DNA from 4 places in the Pseudomonas sp. EA_35y_Pfl2_R5 genome. Region 2 is predicted to be linked to each of the others. Evidence: predicted binding sites of a transcription regulator. Region 2 holds the regulator's gene; each other region holds the start of a gene.
What was found. The regulator sigma-54, encoded in region 2, starts transcription at its own class of promoters, with help from an activator protein. The targets are predictions, from matches to a motif close to ANTGGCATNNANNTTGCTNT.
Positions count from the first base shown of each region.

Region 1: a site for sigma-54 is predicted at 3,339-3,358, ahead of AACX99_RS18400 (pilin). Genes of this name have one in related genera too.
Region 3: a site for sigma-54 is predicted at 2,779-2,798, ahead of AACX99_RS08165 (CmpA/NrtA family ABC transporter substrate-binding protein). Genes of this name have one in related genera too.
Region 4: a site for sigma-54 is predicted at 3,034-3,053, ahead of glnK (P-II family nitrogen regulator). Genes of this name have one in related genera too.

Region 1 is NZ_CAXAOW010000013.1:92,611-97,623, forward strand. Features, by position in the region: gene AACX99_RS18385 (DUF1631 domain-containing protein) at 1-1,048, opposite strand, end outside; gene nadC (carboxylating nicotinate-nucleotide diphosphorylase) at 1,413-2,261, shown strand; gene tfpZ (TfpX/TfpZ family type IV pilin accessory protein) at 2,439-3,170, opposite strand; gene AACX99_RS18400 (pilin) at 3,411-3,878, shown strand; gene pilB (type IV-A pilus assembly ATPase PilB) at 4,137-5,013, shown strand, end outside.
Region 2 is NZ_CAXAOW010000007.1:1,782-6,794, forward strand. Features, by position in the region: gene ptsN (PTS IIA-like nitrogen regulatory protein PtsN) at 1-58, opposite strand, end outside; gene hpf (ribosome hibernation-promoting factor, HPF/YfiA family) at 74-382, opposite strand; gene AACX99_RS13630 (RNA polymerase factor sigma-54) at 576-2,090, opposite strand; gene lptB (LPS export ABC transporter ATP-binding protein) at 2,228-2,953, opposite strand; gene lptA (lipopolysaccharide transport periplasmic protein LptA) at 2,956-3,498, opposite strand; gene lptC (LPS export ABC transporter periplasmic protein LptC) at 3,485-4,054, opposite strand; gene AACX99_RS13650 (KdsC family phosphatase) at 4,062-4,601, opposite strand; gene AACX99_RS13655 (KpsF/GutQ family sugar-phosphate isomerase) at 4,601-5,013, opposite strand, start outside.
Region 3 is NZ_CAXAOW010000003.1:209,469-214,481, forward strand. Features, by position in the region: gene AACX99_RS08155 (ABC transporter ATP-binding protein) at 1-168, opposite strand, end outside; gene AACX99_RS08160 (ABC transporter permease) at 196-1,185, opposite strand; gene AACX99_RS08165 (CmpA/NrtA family ABC transporter substrate-binding protein) at 1,244-2,632, opposite strand; gene AACX99_RS08170 (transcriptional regulator) at 3,080-3,397, opposite strand; gene AACX99_RS08175 (hypothetical protein) at 3,609-4,001, shown strand; gene alaC (alanine transaminase) at 4,039-5,013, opposite strand, start outside.
Region 4 is NZ_CAXAOW010000004.1:10,120-15,132, reverse strand. Features, by position in the region: gene AACX99_RS10065 (ammonium transporter) at 1-1,071, opposite strand, end outside; gene AACX99_RS10060 (ammonium transporter) at 1,149-2,462, opposite strand; gene glnK (P-II family nitrogen regulator) at 2,499-2,837, opposite strand; gene AACX99_RS10050 (accessory factor UbiK family protein) at 3,265-3,534, shown strand; gene AACX99_RS10045 (YifB family Mg chelatase-like AAA ATPase) at 3,574-5,013, shown strand, end outside.

The DNA of each region.
Region 1 (5,013 bases), on a different contig from region 2:
CGTCTTCATCAACCTCACCGACCACCCGCGCCTTACCAGCTTTGGCACTGGCACGGGTCAGCAAACCTTCTAACTGCTCGCGCAAATCAAAATCATCACTGACCTGCGCGGGCGCACGCTGTTGCATATGTGAGAGCAGGCGCATCAGGTCATTGCTGGAGATCGGCATGGCGTCCGCCGGCCGATTGCGTCGAGGCACCAGCGTGCCACGCGCTTGGGAGAGCAATTCCTGCAGCGCGCCGAACACTTCCTGCACGCCTTCATCAGCAAACTCCGCCGACAGCTCCGGCGAGGCATCCTGGCGAGCACCGCCAGCTGCTGCGCTAGCGCGCGAAGGATTACGCCGTGCTGGCGCAGATTTAAGCTCCGGCAACACCCCAGCGGCAATCAATGCCTGGTTGGCCTCGGCATACAACTGGTCGAGATCACTGAGTACATACTTCTCAAACAGCTTAAGTATGATCAGCTTGACCCGGATCTCGACACCCAGGCTGCTGCAAGCATCGAGGAAGAATTCGCAGAGGCTGGCAGGACCGACGGGATTGGTCTTGTCATCCAGCTTCTTGCTGACCATGGCGTTGAAGCGCGTAGTCAGGTGACCGAGGGCTGTAGCATCTCGGCTCATGACCTTGGCGACCATAGAATCCAGCGCCACCGATTCTTCCAGCGCGTCGTTCTGCACCAGTGACAAGCTGTCAAACGACACCGCATCTAAGGGTGCAGGCTTGCCGATCTCATATTGATTCAGGGTGGCGAAGGCTTCGAAGACCTTCTGCAGAAAGCCACGCTCGATATTTTTGCGCTTCAAGCGCAGATCGCGCATCGCCTCAAAGAAAGCATTCTGCTCAGTATTGCTGGTGGCACGATCAGCCATCTCGAACAGCGTATCGTCCGCATTGTCGAACAGCGCCTGCAACGCTGTTTTCAGCTGTTGCGCCGCTTTGTCACGCACATTTGTCAGCGCCACAGGCAGTCTTCCTACCGGCGAGGTGGGCGATTGCTCAGAGGCCACCTTATTCAGGTGAACCACGTTCGCATCAGTCTTCATTGCGAGTCTCCTGCAGACTGCCCCTCTTGGGCGGACCGATCTGCACAGCGATCAACTGAGCGTCATCCGTAACGTCAAAGGCCTGGCGTCAACAATTCTAAAATGTAAAGCCATTATAGGGATGCGCGCGCGCATACCAAGCGGACTTTTCCTTCAGACATGACCCGCGTCACAGATGCAGCATCACAGCTTCCCAACGGTTACCTGCATACGACCAACGCAACACGCTATGCGTTGCAGCTGCATGCAGCTAACGAAGAACCTCCACCAGCATAGCCTTACAGCTGCCAGAGAACAGCTGCAAACACTGCGCAAACAGCCATCAATCCCTATAATCGGCGCATTCTGCTGACTGGAGCTCATCATGCCTAACCTTATCCTCGCTGACCTCGCCAACGAAATCGAGGCCAATGTGCGCCGTGCACTGGCAGAGGATATTGGCAGCGGCGACATCACCGCACAGCTGATCCCCGCCGAACGCCTGGCGCATGCAAAAGTCATCACCCGCGAATCCGCAATAATCTGCGGCACCGCCTGGGTCGACGCGGTATTCCGCCAACTCGACCCGCGGGTCGCCGTGCACTGGCATATCCAGGACGGCCAACGCGCCGAACCCAATCAGGTACTCTTTGAACTGGAAGGCCCTGCCCGCGCCCTGCTCAGCGGCGAGCGTAGTGCCCTAAACTTTCTGCAGACGCTCTCCGCTGTCGCCACCCGCTGCCAGCACTATGCCGAATTGGTACAAGGCACCGCCGTAAAACTGCTCGACACCCGCAAAACCCTACCCGGCCTGCGCCTGGCGCAAAAATACGCAGTAACCCAAGGCGGCTGTCACAACCACCGCATCGGCCTCTATGACGCCTTCCTTATAAAGGAAAACCACATCGCCGCCTGCGGCGGCATCGCCCAAGCCGTAACCGCCGCCCACAAGATTGCCCCAGGCAAGCCGGTGGAAGTCGAAGTGGAAAGCCTGGATGAGTTGCGCGAAGCATTGGATGCCGGCGCGGACATCATCATGCTCGACGAACTGAGCCTGAATGAAATGCGCGAGGCCGTAGCACTCACCGCCGGCCGCGCAAAACTCGAAGCCTCGGGCGGGGTGAACGAAAGTACCTTACGGGCGATTGCCGAAACCGGAGTGGACTACGTGTCGATTGGCACACTGACCAAGGATGTTAAAGCAGTGGATTTGTCGATGCGACTGAGCCTGTGAAGCTGACATGCAGGATTAATCCACTGCACACCCATACGCAAACGTGCAGCACAAGCCAAGCACGAATTAATTATCTGATGGTTGCACAACGAAACTGACTCACCGAGGCTCACTGCCCCTACAAATCCACCCTAGGGATTGATCGGGATACCGCAAAGGATGAATTGCCGATGACTGTCATAGCCAAGGGCGGAGATCCACAACAGCCAGGACCTCGTAGCTTTCCTTGTGAAGCAACACCACCATTGGCACACCAGCCATCAACGGCAACCAGGACCCGGCTGCAGGCCACTCGCGAGTAACCGCCTGCACATCCTCAACCGAATTGAAGTCCTGCAATCCAGATATCGAACGCGAACGCTGCCGTATCTCATCCTGAACATCTACCAGGGGCCGATAAAGATCAGGCCGCTGCGGCAGGTCACTCCCACCTAACCCCGCCTCGAACATCAGCTCATTTCGAGCAGCGGCATCGACCGGCGACACAGCGGCAACCCAGCGCGGGCCAAACTGTGGAGGGCTGCGGTATTCAGGAAGGGCGCTACTCAACTTGCGCCCATCAATATCCAAAACCCTCACCAGGTCAAAACGGTCGGAATTAAATACCAACCAGGCCGGACGCCCCTCGGCGACTACCCACAAGCCGTAACAAAGCGCAGACAGCTGCAACATGGCAATCACCGTGAGATCCAGCACCAGCGTTTTTTTGCCAGGCTTGTACACCAACAATGTCAACAGCGGCCCGAGCACCACATCGACCAGCAATAACAATAAAAAAATCTTTGTCACACCAACGGCCACATGCAGCGGCGCCGGATACCACAGTTTGAAAACCAACAACACAGCCGGCACAGCAAGCACCGCAGACAGACTCAGGTGTATAAAAAACGCTTTAAATCGTAAAGGCATATTCTCTCCCGGCAATTCAAGGACTGTTAAAGGGGCTAGCAAAAGGCGCGGCACCGAGGTCAGCACTCGCGAATGAGCTCAATAATACGGGCAGCCAGAGAATCAGTGGTAACCCACGGATAAGTGCACAGGCGCCAAGCCCCTCAACGATCTCGCCACCCACCAAAACCTGGCACGCAATCTGCTTATCCAACTGCAGTGCAACACATCGTTGCCGCCAATAACTCTGGAGAGCGTCACATGAAAACCATGCAAAAAGGCTTTACCCTGATCGAACTGATGATCGTAGTTGCCATCATCGGCATTCTGGCGGCCGTTGCCCTGCCTGCCTATCAGGATTACACCGTTCGCGCCAAGGTATCTGAAGGTATGATCGCAGCCAGCTCCATCAAAATCGGCGTAACCGATGTATTTGCTGACAACGGCATTGCCGGCGTAGCAGCTTACTCGGCCGTACTCGCAGCCGACCAAGCAAACCTCATCACCAACCTGATCTCCGCCATTGCAGTTGACGCCGCCAACGGCACCATCTCCGTTACCATGGGCGGCATCCCACAACTTGGCGCAGGTACCGACGTTCTGGCCTTCGTACCACAAATCAACGGCGCAGCAATTTCCGACGCCAACTCCACCGGCTCGATTACCTGGGACTGCACCAGCGCAACCACCACCATCATCGACAAGTTCCTGCCGGCTAACTGCCGCTAATAAAAGTGCTGGGCAGTCTTTGTCCAGCACTTTAAAAAGACCGCTCCTGCGGTCTTTTTTTTTGCCCTGCTTCACCCTCAACCGAAGCCTACGCCACCAGCAACAAACCCTCATATTCAAAAACAAAGAGCCGGCATAGAACGGCGCTACCAGCCACGTAAAAACTCAATTAGTGCCATTTTTTGTCACCGCCCTTTCTTGCAATTGGCACACCTTTAGCAACTGCGCTATAAGACAAATACTGTTATGGAGCCCATGATGAACGATAGTGTGTCCCTTACCGGCTTGGCCCGACAGATGGTACTGGCAGAGCTTTTGGATGAAAAAACTGCCCAGCAGGCACAAAGCCAGGCACAGCGAAATAAGCTGTCGCTGGTCACCTATCTAGTACAGAACAAGCTGGTAAAAAGCCGCGTTTTGGCCGAACTGGCCAGCGAGCAGTTCGGTGTATCCTTTGTTGACCTAAATGCCATCGAGAAGGAAAGCCAGCCAAAAGATTTAGTGACCGAAAAGCTGGTGCGCCAACATCGGGTACTGCCGCTATGGCGGCGCGGCAACAAACTGTTTATCGCAGTTTCTGACCCAACCAACCACCAGGCCGTCACCGATATCCAATTCAGTACTGGACTGAACACTGAAGCGATCTTGGTAGAAGATGACAAGCTCGGCGATGCGATTGATAAATTTTTCGACTCCGCTGCCAGCGGAATGGAAGACCTTGCTGACGTTGACTTGGATGGGCTGGATGTCGAAGCCGTCAGCGATGATGCCGAGGTCGCGGGCGAAGGAAACTCCGCAGATGACGCACCAGTCGTACGCTTCGTCAACAAGATGCTGCTTGATGCAATTAAAGGCGGCTCATCAGACCTGCACTTCGAACCCTATGAAAAAGCCTATCGCGTACGCTTCCGCACCGATGGCATCTTGCATGAAATAGCCCGCCCACCTATTCAGCTATCCCCGCGAATTTCTGCGCGATTAAAGGTTATGGCCGGCCTGGATATTTCCGAACGACGCAAACCTCAGGATGGGCGCATCAAGATGCGCATCTCCAAAAGTAAATCAATCGACTTTCGCGTCAGCACGTGCCCAACCCTTTGGGGCGAGAAAATCGTGATGCGGATTCTTGACTCTG
Region 2 (5,013 bases):
CGCCCGGCACGTTCACCAGGGAACGGCCGGGGGTCAGGATAGTTTCAAGTCGGATCATAGGAGATAGACGACGTCAGCGGGCCATAGCGCCCTGTTGGCGGTCGAGCTGTTTTTCCTTGTGTTTGATGAGTTGTCGGTCGAGTTTGTCTGTCAGTAGATCGATGGCTGCGTACATGTCTTCATGCTCGGCGTTGGCGACGACTTCGCCGCCAGCAATGTGCAGGGTCGCTTCGATTTTCTGTTTGAGCTTCTCGACCTCCATGATGACTTGCACGTTGGTAATCTTGTCGAAGTGGCGCTCCAATCGGCCGAGTTTTTCGGCGATGTAGTCGCGTAGGGCGTCGGTCACATCCAGCTGGTGTCCACTGATGTTGACTTGCATACCGCTTTCTCCTTGTTGCCGTGTGTAAGAGGCAGGCGAGAGGCCTGCCGCCGGAACACTGTGGCGTGGAAGACTCTGGTAGAACGAGCCTGGCACGGTCGCTAATTGCATGCTGACAGTATGGCTGCATATGCGAAAAGGCGAGACCTGGGCATATTCTGTACGAGTAGTTGTCTTCCTTCTTCGTGCTGCCTTAGATCAATCGTTTGCGCTCACTGGATGGCGCTATTCCGAGGGATTCACGGTACTTGGCGACCGTGCGGCGAGCGACTTGAATGCCCTGTGCTTCCAGTAAACCAGCGATCTTGCTGTCACTCAACGGCTTTTTCGCATTTTCCGCGGCGACCAGTTTTTTGATGATGGCACGGATCGCGGTGGACGAGCATTCACCACCTTCGGACGTGCTGACGTGGCTGGAGAAGAAGTATTTCAGCTCGTAAATACCACGCGGGGTGTGCATGAATTTCTGCGTGGTCACCCGCGAAATGGTCGATTCATGCATGCCTACAGCTTCGGCAATATCGTGCAGCACCAGGGGTTTCATCGCCTCGTCGCCGTAATCGAGGAAGCCGCGCTGATGCTCGACGATCTGCGTGGCGACCTTCATCAGGGTTTCGTTGCGGCTTTGCAGGCTCTTGATAAACCAGCGTGCTTCTTGCAGCTGGTTGCGCATAAAGGTGTTGTCGGCGCTGGAGTCGGCACGTTTCACAAAACCGGCGTATTGCGCGTTGACCCGCAGGCGCGGCATGGCTTCCTGGTTGAGTTCCACCAGCCAGCGCTCGTTGTGCTTGCGCACGATGACGTCAGGCACCACGTATTCCGGCTCGCTGGACTCGATCTGCGAGCCAGGGCGCGGGTTGAGGCTCTGGATCAGGTCGATAACCTGGCGCAGCTCGTCTTCCTTGAGCTTCATGCGGCGCATCAGCTGGCTGTAGTCGCGACTGCCGAGCAAGTCGAGATAGTCGTTGGCCAGGCGCTGGGCTTCGCTCAGCCACGGAGTTTTTGCTGGCAGCTGACGCAGTTGCAGAAGCAGGCATTCGCCCAGGTTGCGCGCGGCGATACCGGTTGGCTCGAACTGCTGAATGCGGTGCAGCACGGCTTCGACTTCATCGAGCTCGATGTCCAGCTCCGGGTCGAAGGCTTCGACCACCTCTTCCAGGGTTTCTTCCAGATAGCCCTGCTGGTTGATGCAGTCGATCAAGGTGACGGCAATCAGGCGGTCCTTGTCCGACATTGGTGCCAGATTGAGTTGCCACAGCAAGTGGCTTTGCAAGCTTTCGCCGCTCGAGGTGCGGGTGGTGAAATCCCACTCGTCGTCATCGTTGCTGCTACTGGGCAGGCTGCTGGCGCTGGTCTGGTAGATGTCTTCCCAGGCGGTGTCGACGGGCAGCTCGTTGGGGATACGCTCGCCCCAATCACCTTCTTCCAGGTTGTCCACGGTCTGCGTGGCTTCCTGGTAGCTGGTTTCCTGATAGGGCGCTTCGGGCTGTTCGCTGGGGCTGGCGCTTTCTGCTCCATCGGCCATGGGGTCCGAATTGTCGAAATCATCGCCATCTTCCTGGCGTTCGAGCATCGGGTTGGACTCCAAGGCCTCCTGGATCTCTTGTTGCAGATCCAAGGTAGACAATTGGAGCAGGCGGATGGCCTGTTGCAGCTGCGGTGTCATCGTCAGCTGCTGGCCCATTCTCAGGACTAGCGATGGTTTCATTGCAGACCTTATTTACCGGCGTCGTGCGCAATCCACTACAGGGCGTTTTCAAAAAGCGCCACTAGGAAGCAAATTATATGCCTGACTTTAAAGGTTTTGCCTAGCCTTGGCTGCAGTCGGCTTGAGAAAAGCTGTAGCTACAGCCTGAACTCATGCCCCAGGTAAACTTCTTTCACTGTCTGGTTAGCCAGAATGGTCTCGGCATCACCTTCGGCGATCAGTTGGCCATCGCTGACGATATAGGCGGTTTCGCAGATGTCCAGGGTCTCGCGCACGTTGTGGTCGGTGATCAACACGCCGATACCCTTGGCCTTGAGGTGGTGGATGATCTGCTTGATATCGCCTACCGAAATAGGATCGACGCCGGCGAACGGTTCGTCTAGCAGGATGAACTTGGGATTAGTCGCCAGGGCGCGGGCAATTTCCACGCGGCGGCGCTCACCGCCGGACAGGCTCATGCCGAGGTTGTCGCGGATATGGCTGATATGGAATTCCTGCAGCAGGCCTTCGAGTTCTTTGCGGCGTGTAGGGCCGTCAAGATCCTTGCGGGTCTCCAGGATGGCCATGATGTTGTCGGCCACGCTGAGCTTGCGGAAAATTGAGGCTTCCTGCGGCAGGTAGCCGATGCCGGCGCGAGCGCGGCCATGCATCGGCTGGTGGCTAACATCGAGGTCGTCGATCAACACGCGGCCCTGATCGGCCTGTACCAAGCCGACGATCATGTAGAAACAGGTGGTCTTGCCGGCGCCGTTGGGGCCAAGCAGGCCGACGATCTGCCCGCTATCGATGCTCAGGCTAACGTCGCGCACGACCTGGCGGCCTTTGTAGCTCTTCGCCAGGTGTTGGGCTTTCAATGTGGCCATTATTACTGCGCCTGCTGGTCGGCTGGTTTGTTCTTCGGCTGGATCACCATGTCGATGCGCGGACGTGGCGCGGTGACGTTGGTGCCTGTGGCGCGGCCGGCGTTAACGATCTGGCGTTGGGTGTCATAGACGATTTTCTCGCCTTCGAAGGTGTTGCCTTCCTGAATCACCTTGGCCTGGTCGATCAGTACCACGCGCTCGTTGGCCATAAAGTACTGGATGGTCAGGCCGTAGGCCTTGACGATCTGCTTGTCGGCTGACGGCAGTTGCTCGTAGTAGGCCGGCTTGCCGACCGAGGTAAATACCTCGACATCGCCCTGGGCATTCTGGGTGATGGTCACTGTGTCGCCAGTGACCTTCATGGTGCCCTGAGTAATGACTACGTCGCCGCGATAGACGGCAACGCCTTGTTTGTCATCGAGTTCCGCGCTATCGGCCTGGATGCGGATCGGCTGTTCGCGGTCGGATGGCAGTGCCCAGGCGCTGACACTTCCGAGTGCGGCGCTGAGGCTGAGTAGTAGGGGGAGGGTGTTAACGAGCCTCATGCTGACCTCTTACGTTGGACAGCAGGAGCATCCTGCCGTCATTCATGTACGCTTTCATTCCTTTTGCCGTGGTCACCCCATTGGCCGCGTCGATTCTAACGGCTTGCTGGGTCTGCGCATATTCCTTCTCGGGGAATACGGTCAGGCGGCTGGTGGTGAGGATGGTCGGACGGCCTTTGGCATCTGTACGCTCAACGCGCACCTTGTCGATCAGTTCGACTTCAACGCCGCCTGGCGACACTTCACCGCGCTCGCTGCGGATTTTCCAGGGCAGCTCGGTGCCGCGGAACAGGTTCATGTTCGGGCTGGTCATCAGGGTGATGTCGCTGGTCTTGACGTGCTCGACCTTGTCGGTCGTCAGCTCGTAGTGCAGTTTGCCGTCGGCCTGGTATTGCACGGTGTAGGTGTTAGTGGCGTAAAAGTCGATGGTGCTTTCAGCTGCAGCGCTGTGCGTCTGCTGGTTGAAGCTTTCGGGGCTGAGGTTCCAGTAGCCGAGGGCTGCGACCAGCAGTGCGACAAAGGCGAACAGAGCAATGTTGAATAACTTGCGGGGCATGGTTGGCCTATAAGTATGCGGCTTGAGCGGCTTCAAGGGTGCCTTGGGCGTGCATGATCAGTTCGCAGAACTCGCGTGCAGCGCCTTCGCCCCCGCGAGCGCGGGTAATCCCGTGGGCATGCTGGCGAACAAAGCCGTCGGCGCTGGCGACTGCCATGCCGAGGCCTACGCGGCGGATCACCGGCAGATCGGGCAGGTCGTCACCGAGGTATGCGACTTGTGCATAGTCTAGGCCCAGTTCGCCGAGTAGCTCATCGAGCACCACCAGCTTGTCTTCGCGGCCCTGATACAGGTGTTGAATCCCCAGGTTCTGCGCGCGGCGTTCAACCACGGGGGTTTTGCGGCCGCTGATAATCGCGGTGCGCACGCCGGAATTGATCAGCATCTTGATGCCATGGCCATCAAGGGTGTTGAAGGTCTTGAATTCGCTGCCGTCGACCAGAAAGTACAGCTTACCGTCGGTGAGCACGCCGTCGACATCAAATATCGCCAGCTTGATGGCCTGGGCGCGCTGCAGTAGGTCGGGGTTAGTCAGGTCAAGGCTCATCACATCACTCCGGCGCGAAGCAGGTCGTGCATGTTCAGGGCGCCTACAGGTAGGTCGTTGTCGTCGATCACCACCAGTGAGCTGATCTTGTGGTCTTCCATGATTTTCAAAGCCTCTGCCGCAAGCATTTCCGCGCGGGCGGTCTTGCCGTGGGCGGTCATTACGTCATCGATAATGGTCTGGCGCACGTCGATGTTGCGGTCCAGGGTACGGCGCAGATCGCCGTCGGTGAAGATCCCGGCCAGGCGACCATCGTCCTCGGTGACCACTGTCATGCCCAGGCCTTTTTGGGTCATTTCCAGCAGCGCGTCGCGCAGCGAGGTGCCGCGTTTTACGCGCGGCAGGCTGTCGCCAGCGTGCATAACGTTTTCCACCTTGAGCAGCAGGCGTCGGCCCAATGCACCGCCGGGGT
Region 3 (5,013 bases), on a different contig from region 2:
GGCGACGATGTTCAGGACGGTGGATTTACCGCAGCCGGAGTGGCCGATCAAGGAGACGAATTCACCCTTGTCGATCTTCAGGTTGACGTTCTGCAGTGCGCAATACAGGCCCTTGTCGGTGGGGAAGTCGATGCCGACGCCGGACAGTTCGAGGTGTGGACGGTTCATGTGAGGCTCCTCAGTTCTTCGGTACGCTTAGCGCAGGTCGGCGTTTTTGTCCCAGCTGACGCGGCGTTGCAGCGCGAGCATCAGGCGGTCGAGGGCGAAACCGATCAGGCCGATGACAATCACCGCCACCATGATCCGTCCCAGGGAATTGGAGCTGCCGTTCTGGAACTCGTCCCAGATGAATTTGCCCAAGCCCGGGTTCTGCGCGAGCATTTCCGCGGCAATCAGCACCATCCAGCCGGTGGCCAGCGACAGGCGCAGACCGGTGAAAATCATCGGAATGGCGGCCGGCAGCACGATGCGGCGCACGTGGCTGAGTGGCGAAAGGCTGAGTACGCGGCTGACGTTTTGCAGGTCCTTGTCCAGATTGGCCACGCCCACTGTGGTGTTGATCACAGTGGGCCACAGGCAGCACAGCGCCACGGTTACCGCCGAAGTGACGAAGGATTTGGCGAACAGCGGATCGCTGCTGGTGTACACGGCGCTGACCACCATGGTTACCAGTGGCAGCCAGGCCAGCGGCGACACCGGTTTGAAAATCTGGATCAGCGGGTTAATCGCGGTGTAGATCGGTTTGCTCAGACCGCAGATGATGCCCAGTGGAATGGCGATGATCGAGGCAATCAAAAAGCCGGTCATCACCGTGTACAGGCTGGTGAGTATCTGTTTGAAAAAGGTCGGCTTGCCGGTGTAAGGGCGAATGCTGACCTTGGCGTCCGGGTTCTTGGCCAGCTTTTCGGCATTACGCACCTCTTGACGCTCGAAGAAGGCATCGGCCTTTTTCTGCTCGCGCAGGTGCTCGTTGACCAGGGCGCCAAACTGGCTGGCTACCTGGGTCGGTGCAGGAAATTTGCCAAGGCTGGTGTCGATGGTACCCGCCACCAGCTGCCAGAACAGCAGAAAGGCCAGGGCGCCGATAGTCGGCATCAACAGGTTTGGCAGCCAGCGCTTGAATGCAGCAGCGCGGGCGGTTTTCAGGGTGTCCTGAATGGTCTGGGCGACGGCTGGATTACTCATCGTCATATCCTTTGGTAACGATGGGGGCGGCAGGTGCGGCCCCCGGGCGACGGATGGGTTAGAGCGTGGAGTCGGCTTTCAGGCCAATCTTGAATTGCTCGATGTAGGCGTTGGGTTGGCGCCCGTCATAGCTCAGGCCATCGATGAACTCATTGGTCGGCGCACGGAAGCCTTCTTCGTTGGCCGGTGGAAAGTCTTCGGCCTTGGCCTTGCCTTCAGCAATCAGTTCGTCGGCAGCGCTGCGGTACACCGCCGGCAGGTAGACCTGTTTGGCAATGTCGAAGTACCAGCTGTCCGGCTTGGCATCGCTGACTTGGCCCCAGCGGCGCATTTGCGTCAGGTACCAGATGGCATCGGAGTAGTAAGGGTAGGTGGCGTTGTGGCGGAAGAACACGTTGAAGTCCGGTACGTCGCGCTTGTCGCCTTTTTCGTACTCGAAGGTGCCAGTCATGGAGTTGGCGATCACCTTGGCATCAGCCCCGACGTATTCAGGGCGCGCGAGGATTTCCACGGCTTCGGCGCGGTTGGCGTTGTTGTTTTCATCCAGCCACATCCCGGCGCGGATTAACGCTTTGACCAGGCGCTTATGGGTTTCCGGGTTGGCGTCGGCCCACTCCTTGGAGACTCCGAGGACTTTTTCCGGGTTGTTCTTCCAGATTTCGTAGTCGGTGATTACCGGCACGCCAATACCTTTGAATACGGCGGCCTGGTTCCATGGTTCGCCCACGCTGTAACCGCTGATGGTGCCGGCTTCCAAAGTGGCAGGCATTTGCGGCGGCGGGGTGACTGAGAGCAGAGCGTCGGCGCTCAGGGTGCCGGTGATGTCGCCCTTGGCTGGGGCGTAATAGCCCGGATTGATACCACCGGCAGCCAGCCAGTAGCGCAGCTCATAGTTGTGGGTGGACACCGGGAACACCATGCCCAGGTTGAACGGCTTGCCCTTGGCTTTGTATTGCTCGATCACCGGCTTGAGTGCATCGGCCTTGATTGGGTGCACCGGTTTGCCATTTTCCATCGGCACATGCTTTTTCATTTCTTCCCACACCGCATTGGACATGGTGATGCCATTGCCGTTGAGGTCCATGGAAAACGCGGTCACGACATCGGCTTTGGTGCCAAAGCCGATGGTGGCCCCCAGGGGCTGACCGGCCAGCATGTGCGCGCCGTCCAGTTCGCCGGTGATCACCCGATCCAGCAGTACCTTCCAGTTGGCTTGCGCTTCTAGGGTGACGTAGAGCCCCTCATCCTCGAAAAAGCCTTTTTCATACGCGATGGCCAGCGGCGCCATGTCGGTGAGTTTGATAAAGCCGAGTTTGAGCTCGTCTTTTTCCAGCTCGGCAGCCAGGCTGATTTGCAGGCTAAGTGGGTTGAGTAACAAAGCGGCAGCGCAGCCGAAGCCAGTCAGGGTCTTTTTCAGTAGCGAACGGCGAGCGTTGAAGTTACGCATGGTGAATCCTCAGGTCTCAGAAACGAAAAAAGACGTCAACGGTCAACGCCGCCCAGTGAGAGCAGGTTGCCTTTGACGTCTTTGTCTATTCGTCCCGATCACCGCCGTTGGCGATCCGAAGACGGGTGTAAGGTCTTGAGAGGATCGTTGCAAGGGGCTTGCCAATTTTGCGCGTGTTATTGCGCATGAGGCGCGCAAAGCGCCTTATTTGCTTCTCGAATAGCCCAATAAATCTTTTTAACTACATAGGCTTAAGACTGTTATCTAACTGTGATTGTAGTAGTTGAACCATTGAGTGAGCAGGTAGGCGATGGCCATTTGAGTGGCCACCAGGCACCGTTCTGAGTCATAGCTGTACAGCTATTCACATATTTGAACGCTTTTGGTTCGCCAGCAATCTGGGCGGCACTGAGCGCCACATCCTCAAGAAATCGCACTCAGTAATCTTTACTGCGCAGCAGGTCGGCGCTGCGCTTCTTCTGTGAACTCCTTGAGCCAGCGCAACACCTCTACCGCCTCCCAGCGCGACGGATCGAACATGGCATAGGCCAGGCCTTGATAGCCGACCACATCCAGCTGCCGGTGATAGCCGGCGCGCTGCAGCAAGGCTTCGATCTCGGCAAAGCAGGTGTTGAAGTGCACCCGGGAAAACGGCGTCTTGCCCTCGGTGACGATGCCTTCAAGCTGCAATTCATTGACGGTGGCCCGGACTTTCTCCAAGGGCATACGGTTTACGCTGTGTTTCAGCTGCAGTACGTCGAGCATCTGGGTACTCCTGTTAACGCCTTGTATGGACCCGATCTGCCGGGCGGCATGGTTGGCTGGATGGCATGACCAAGGGTAATCGAAAAATACTGTACAAATAAACAGTATTCGATAATAGTAAGCCCAAGGCCCTAACCGGCACCTACTCGATCACTCGCGCCATCTGCCCGCAAAGCCAATGGCCACAGGCACTGCAGAGGAGTCACGAACAATGCAACAGATGCTGATGACAATTGTGCTATTGGGCCTTCTGGCCGGTTGCGCGCAACCGCAGCTTGATCAACCTCGGGCAAATGGCACCTACCTGGTGATCGAGAATGGTCAGGCCTGGGCCGTGCTGGTATCTGACGGCAAGCGCGTGGAAGAGCAGGGCACGGTGGTGGATGTGATCAGACTGCCCAGCGAGAACTCTGTCGTGGCGGCCAGTTATGTGATCGAAACGGCCAATTGCGGCCGCGTGCAGTGGCTGAGCGAACGCTCTGATGCGGCCGATGGCATGACTAACCTGATGTCGCTGCACAGCAACAATCAATTGGGGCAGAGCGGCTGCGTCATTACCAGTGGGCTGAGCAAGGTTTGGACGGTGCTGGATTACTCCGGCTGAAACGAAAGAGGACACCCCTAAGGTGCCCTCTGTTTGTTTATTCGTCGACCTTGGCCTTCTTGCCAGGTAACAGGCCATCGGCGCGGAACATCGTCTTGATCCCGCGAATCGCCTGGCGGGTGCGGTCCTGGTTTTCGATCAGGGCAAAGCGCACATGGTCATCGCCATAATCGCCAAAGCCAATGCCCGGCGAGACGCAGACCTTGGCCTCTAGCAGCAGCTTCTTGGCGAATTCCAGCGAGCCGAGCTTGGCGTACTGCTCGGGAATCTTCGCCCAGATATACATCGAAGCTTTCGGATTTTCGACCATCCAGCCCAGCTCATGCAGGCCTTTGACCAGCAGATTACGGCGCTGGCGGTATTGCTCGGCAATGTCACGCACGCATTGCTGATCACCTTCAAGCGCCGCAATAGCGGCTACCTGCAGTGGGGTGAAGGTGCCGTAGTCGTGGTAGCTCTTGATTCGTGCAAGGGCGTTGACCAGCTCTTTATTGCCGACCATAAATCCGATGCGCCATCCGGCCATGTTGTAGCTTTTGGACAGGGTGAAGAACTCCACGGCAATGTCCTTGGCACCCGGAACTTGCATGATCGAGGGGGCTTTCCACCCGTCGTAGACGATGTCCGCGTAGGCCAGATCGTGGACCACCAGCACGTCATATTGTTTGGCCAGGCTCACCACACGCTCGAAAAAATCCAGCTCGACACATTGCGCTGTGGGGTTGGACGGAAAGCCAAGAATCATCATCTTCGGTTTGGGAATCGACTCACGAATCGCTCGTTCCAGTTCGGCGAAGAAGTCTACGCCAGGCACCAGCGGTACCGAGCGTACCTGGGCGCCGGCCAGTACAGCGCCATAGATATGAATCGGGTAGCTGGGGTTGGGCACCAATACGGTGTCGCCGTGATCCAGGGTTGCCAGCATCAAATGCGCCAGCCCTTCCTTGGAACCGATGGTGACGATGGCTTCGCTTTCCGGGTCGATTTCGACCGTATAACGGTCTTTGTACCA
Region 4 (5,013 bases), on a different contig from region 2:
GGTGGCGTCGCTATTGGTCAGGCAGACAGCCAGCAGGCCCCAGATACCGACCACACCGTGAACGGAGATGGCACCGACTGGATCGTCGAGCTTGAGCTTGTCCAGGCCAAGGATCGAGAACACCACCAGCACGCCACCCACGCCGCCGATCAGGGTGGCTTGCAGGGCAGTCGGGGTCAGCGGCTCGGCAGTGATTGCCACCAGGCCAGCCAGGGCACCGTTGAGGGCCATGGTCAGGTCAGCCTTGCCGAACAGGATGCGCGCCACGATCAGTGCCGCGATCAAGCCACCGGCAGCCGCCATGTTGGTGTTAACGAACACGTTGGCCACGGCGTTGGCATCTTCGATGGTACTCATCTTCAGCTGCGAGCCACCGTTGAAGCCAAACCAGCCCATCCACAGGATAAAGGTACCCAGCGCTGCCATTGGCAGGTTGGCACCCGGGATGGCGTTGACCTGGCCGTTCGGGCCGTACTTGCCTTTACGTGCGCCGAGCAGCAGTACGCCAGCCAGAGCAGCAGTCGCACCGGCCATGTGCACCACGCCAGAACCGGCGAAGTCGAGGAAGCCCGCTTCGTTAAGGAAACCCGAACCCCATTTCCAGAAGCCCTGTATCGGGTAGATGAAACCGGTCATGACCACAGCGAATGCCAGGAAGGCAAACAGCTTCATGCGCTCAGCCACGGCACCGGAAACGATCGACATGCAGGTTGCGGCAAACACCACCTGGAAGAAGAAGTCCGAACGAGCCGAGTAGTAAGGGGCATCGTCACCGCCAGCCAGAACCGACTCAACGCTGTTCTCGTCACCCAGCAGGAAGCCCAGGCTTGGCAGGATGCCGCCTTCTGGACTGGAGTACATGATGTGGTAGCCGATCACCAGGTACATGATGCTCGCCACTGCGTACAGGGCGATGTTCTTGGTGAGAATTTCGGTGGTGTTCTTGGCTCGCACCAGACCGGATTCGAGCATGGCAAAACCCGCTGCCATCCACATTACCAGGGCGCCGCAAACCAAAAAGTAGAAGGTATCAAAACCGTACTGCAATGCAGTCAATGCTGTGTTGTCCATGGTTCACCTCTTGCCGTGCGCTTTTTAGCGCTATTCGGTTAAGACGTCCGGGTTGGCGCCGGACGCGCTCCGTGTGCTTACAGGTTGTAGCCGCGCTCGTTATGCAGGGCGAGATCGAGACCGATGGTCTCTTCCTCTTCGCTGACACGCAGGCCCATTACTAGGTCGATCACTTTCAGAATCACGAAGGTCACCACCGCGGTGTACACCACGGTGAAGGCCACCCCCTCGAACTGGATCCACAACTGCGCCGGAATATCTTCCACCGTGCCGAAGCCACCCAAGGCCGGTGCGGCGAACGCCCCGGTGAGAATGGCACCGACAATGCCGCCCACGGCATGCACGCCGAACACGTCGAGGGAATCGTCATAACCCAGCTTGCGTTTCAGGCTGGTGGCGCAGAAGAAACAGATCGCCCCACTTGCCAGACCAATCGCCAGAGCGCCCATCGGCCCCGCCGTACCGGACGCCGGAGTGATCGCCACCAGACCCGCCACAGCGCCCGAGGCAATGCCCAGAACGCTTGGTTTGCGGTGAGTGATCCACTCGGCGAACATCCAGCTCAGCGCCGCGGTAGCGGTGGCAATTTGGGTTACCAGCATGGCCATACCGGCGCTACCGTTAGCGGCCAGTGCAGAGCCTGCGTTGAAGCCGAACCAGCCGACCCAGAGCATGCTTGCGCCGATCAGGGTGTAGCCAAGGTTGTGCGGCGGCATGGCAGTCGTTGGAAAGCCCTTGCGTTTGCCCAGCACCAGACAGGCCACCAGGCCGGCGATACCGGCGTTGATGTGCACCACGGTGCCGCCCGCAAAGTCGAGCACGCCCCAGTCCCACATCAATGCACCATCGCCGCCCCAGACCATGTGCGCGATGGGCGCATAAACCAGGGTGAACCACACCGCCATGAAGATCAGCATGGCCGAGAACTTCATGCGCTCGGCAAAGGCACCGACGATCAACGCCGGGGTGATGATGGCGAAGGTCATCTGAAAGGTGATGAACACGCTCTCTGGAATCCCAGCCACCAGGCTGTCCAGGGTCAAACCAGATAGGAAGGCTTTGGAGAAACCGCCGACGAAGGAGTTGAGGTTGACCACCCCTTGCTCCATGCCAGTGGTATCAAAGGCCAGGCTGTAGCCGTAGACGACCCACAGAATGCTGATCAACCCGGTTACTGCAAAACACTGCATCAACACCGACAGCACGTTCTTCGAACGCACCATGCCGGCGTAGAAAAGCGCCAGACCGGGGATGGTCATAAACAGCACCAGTACAGTGGCGACCAACATCCAAGCGGTGTCGCCGCTGTTCAGGCTTGCCTCTTCTGCCATGGCAAAGCCAGGAACGAGAGACAAAAGGGCTCCTAGCCCTGCGATTTTTCGCAGAGTCATGGTTTAACTCCTGGGGCGTGGGGTTCGTTCGGAGGCTTAAACTGCGTCGGTGCCGGTTTCGCCGGTACGGATGCGGATCGCCTGTTCCAGGTTTACAACGAAAATCTTGCCGTCACCGATTTTGCCGGTGTTAGCAGCCTTGGTGATGGCCTCAATCACGCGATCGAGTTGATCATCAGCGATGGCCACGTCGATTTTCACTTTTGGCAAGAAATCGACCACGTATTCAGCGCCGCGGTACAGCTCGGTATGGCCTTTCTGACGACCGAAGCCTTTGACTTCAGTGACAGTGATGCCCTGCACGCCGATCTCCGACAGTGACTCACGGACGTCGTCCAGCTTGAACGGCTTGATGATGGCAGTGACTAGCTTCATGTAACTCTCTCCCGTGTATGGTGGACTTGCCCCAGGAATTACGAACCCGGCCCAAGTCTAAGCGCAGTGCCTGGCTTTTGTAATGCATCGCAGCCCTGACCCAGCGGCACCGATGCTCACCAACCGCTCCCGACGAAACACTTCCCCGCTTCGCCTGACGCACCGGAACTGCATCGGTGCATGCGTCAGCAGAGACAAAGCAGAAAGCTTGCCAGATCAGGCAAAACCGATTTATTTCATGCAGTTACCCGTTAAACAGGCGTTTTAGCGCGGTAATAGCCAACAGCCAGCGCACAACAACGGTGCAACGGCCCGCCAAGCAGCGCGCGAAAACTGTGCAGAACCTGCCAACGCCGTTCCGGACCCGCCCGGCAAGCCAGATAAAGCTGCGTGCTACACTGCCGCCACCTGTAAACGGAACCTCACCATGCTGCCACCTAAAGCCCTGTTAGACGCCCTGACCACCCATGCCTCGCGCCTGTTCAACGGCGACGCCCCCTTGCCCCGCGGCGAATTCGAAGCCCAATTCAAAGTGCTATTGCAGAGCGCCTTCAGCAAGCTCGACCTGGTCAGCCGCGATGAGTTCGACAGCCAGATGGTCGTACTGGCCCGCACCCGCGCTCGCCTGGAAGCCCTCGAAGCTAAAGTCGCCGAGATGGAAGCGCGCAGCGCAGACGCCCCAGCCCCCAGCGAGTAACGCCCGCAGCGGATGCATCAGCCGATCAAGGAGTGATCGATGTCCCTGGCCATAGTCCACAGCCGCGCCCAGGTGGGAGTTGAAGCCCCCTCCGTCACTGTTGAAGCCCATCTGGCCAACGGCCTGCCCTCGCTGGCACTGGTCGGTTTGCCGGAAACCGCCGTCAAGGAAAGCAAGGACCGCGTGCGCAGCGCCATCCTCAACTGCGCCTTCGATTTTCCCCCACGCAGGATCACATTGAACCTGGCTCCAGCGGACTTGCCCAAAGACGGCGGGCGCTTTGACCTTGCGATTGCCCTCGGCATTCTCGCAGCCAGTGGCCAGGTGCCGGCCAGCGCGCTGGAACACCTCGAATGCCTCGGCGAGTTGGCGCTGTCCGGGGCGATCCGCCCAGTACAGGGCGTCTTACCCGCAGCCCTGGCCGCCCGTGCCGCCGGACGCACCTTAGTGGTGCCCAAGGCCAATGCCGAAGAAGCCAGCCTGGCGTCCGGGCTGACGGTGATTGCCGTCGAGCACCTGCTGGAAGTCGCCGCCCACCTCAATGGCCAAACGCCGATTGCGCCCTATCAGGCTCAGGGCTTGCTGCGCCAAGTGCTGCCCTACCCCGATCTGGCCGAGGTACAGGGGCAGATCGCCGCCAAACGCGCGCTGCTGGTGGCGGCGGCCGGCTCGCACAACCTGCTGTTTACTGGGCCACCCGGCACCGGCAAAACCCTGCTGGCCAGCCGCCTGCCGGGCCTGCTGCCACCACTGGATGAACAGGAAGCACTGGAAGTGGCGGCCATTCATTCCGTGGCCAGTCACACGCCGCTAAGCGCCTGGCCGCAAAGGCCCTTTAGAACGCCTCATCACAGTGCATCCGGCCCGGCGCTGGTCGGCGGGGGCAGTCGCCCGCAACCTGGCGAAATTACCTTGGCCCATCACGGCGTGCTTTTTCTGGACGAGCTGCCTGAATTCGACAGAAAAGTGTTGGAGGTCTTACGTGAGCCTTTGGAAAGCGGGCAAATCGTGATTGCCCGCGCCCGCGACAAGGTGCGCTTTCCCGCGCGCTTTCAGCTGGTGGCGGCGATGAACCCCTGCCCCTGTGGACATCTAGGCGATCCGTCCGGGCGCTGCCGCTGTTCCAGCGAGCAGATCCAGCGCTACCGCGGCAAACTCTCCGGCCCGCTGCTCGACCGCATCGACCTGCACCTCAGCGTGCCACGGGAAACCACCCGGCTGGATGCCAACGCCGAACCCGGCCCAAGCAGCGCCGAACTGGCCGCCCAGGTCGTACAGGCTCGCCAGCAGCAACAGGCACGCCAGGGCTGCGCCAATGCGCATCTGGATCTTAACGGCGTCCAGCAGCATTGCAGCCTGCAGGGCGAAGACCGCCAGTGGCTGGAAAACGCCTGCGAACGCCTCGGCCTGAGCCTGCGTGCGGCGCACCGGGTGTTGAAGGTGGCGCGCACCCTGGCCGACCTGGACAGTGCCGCGCAT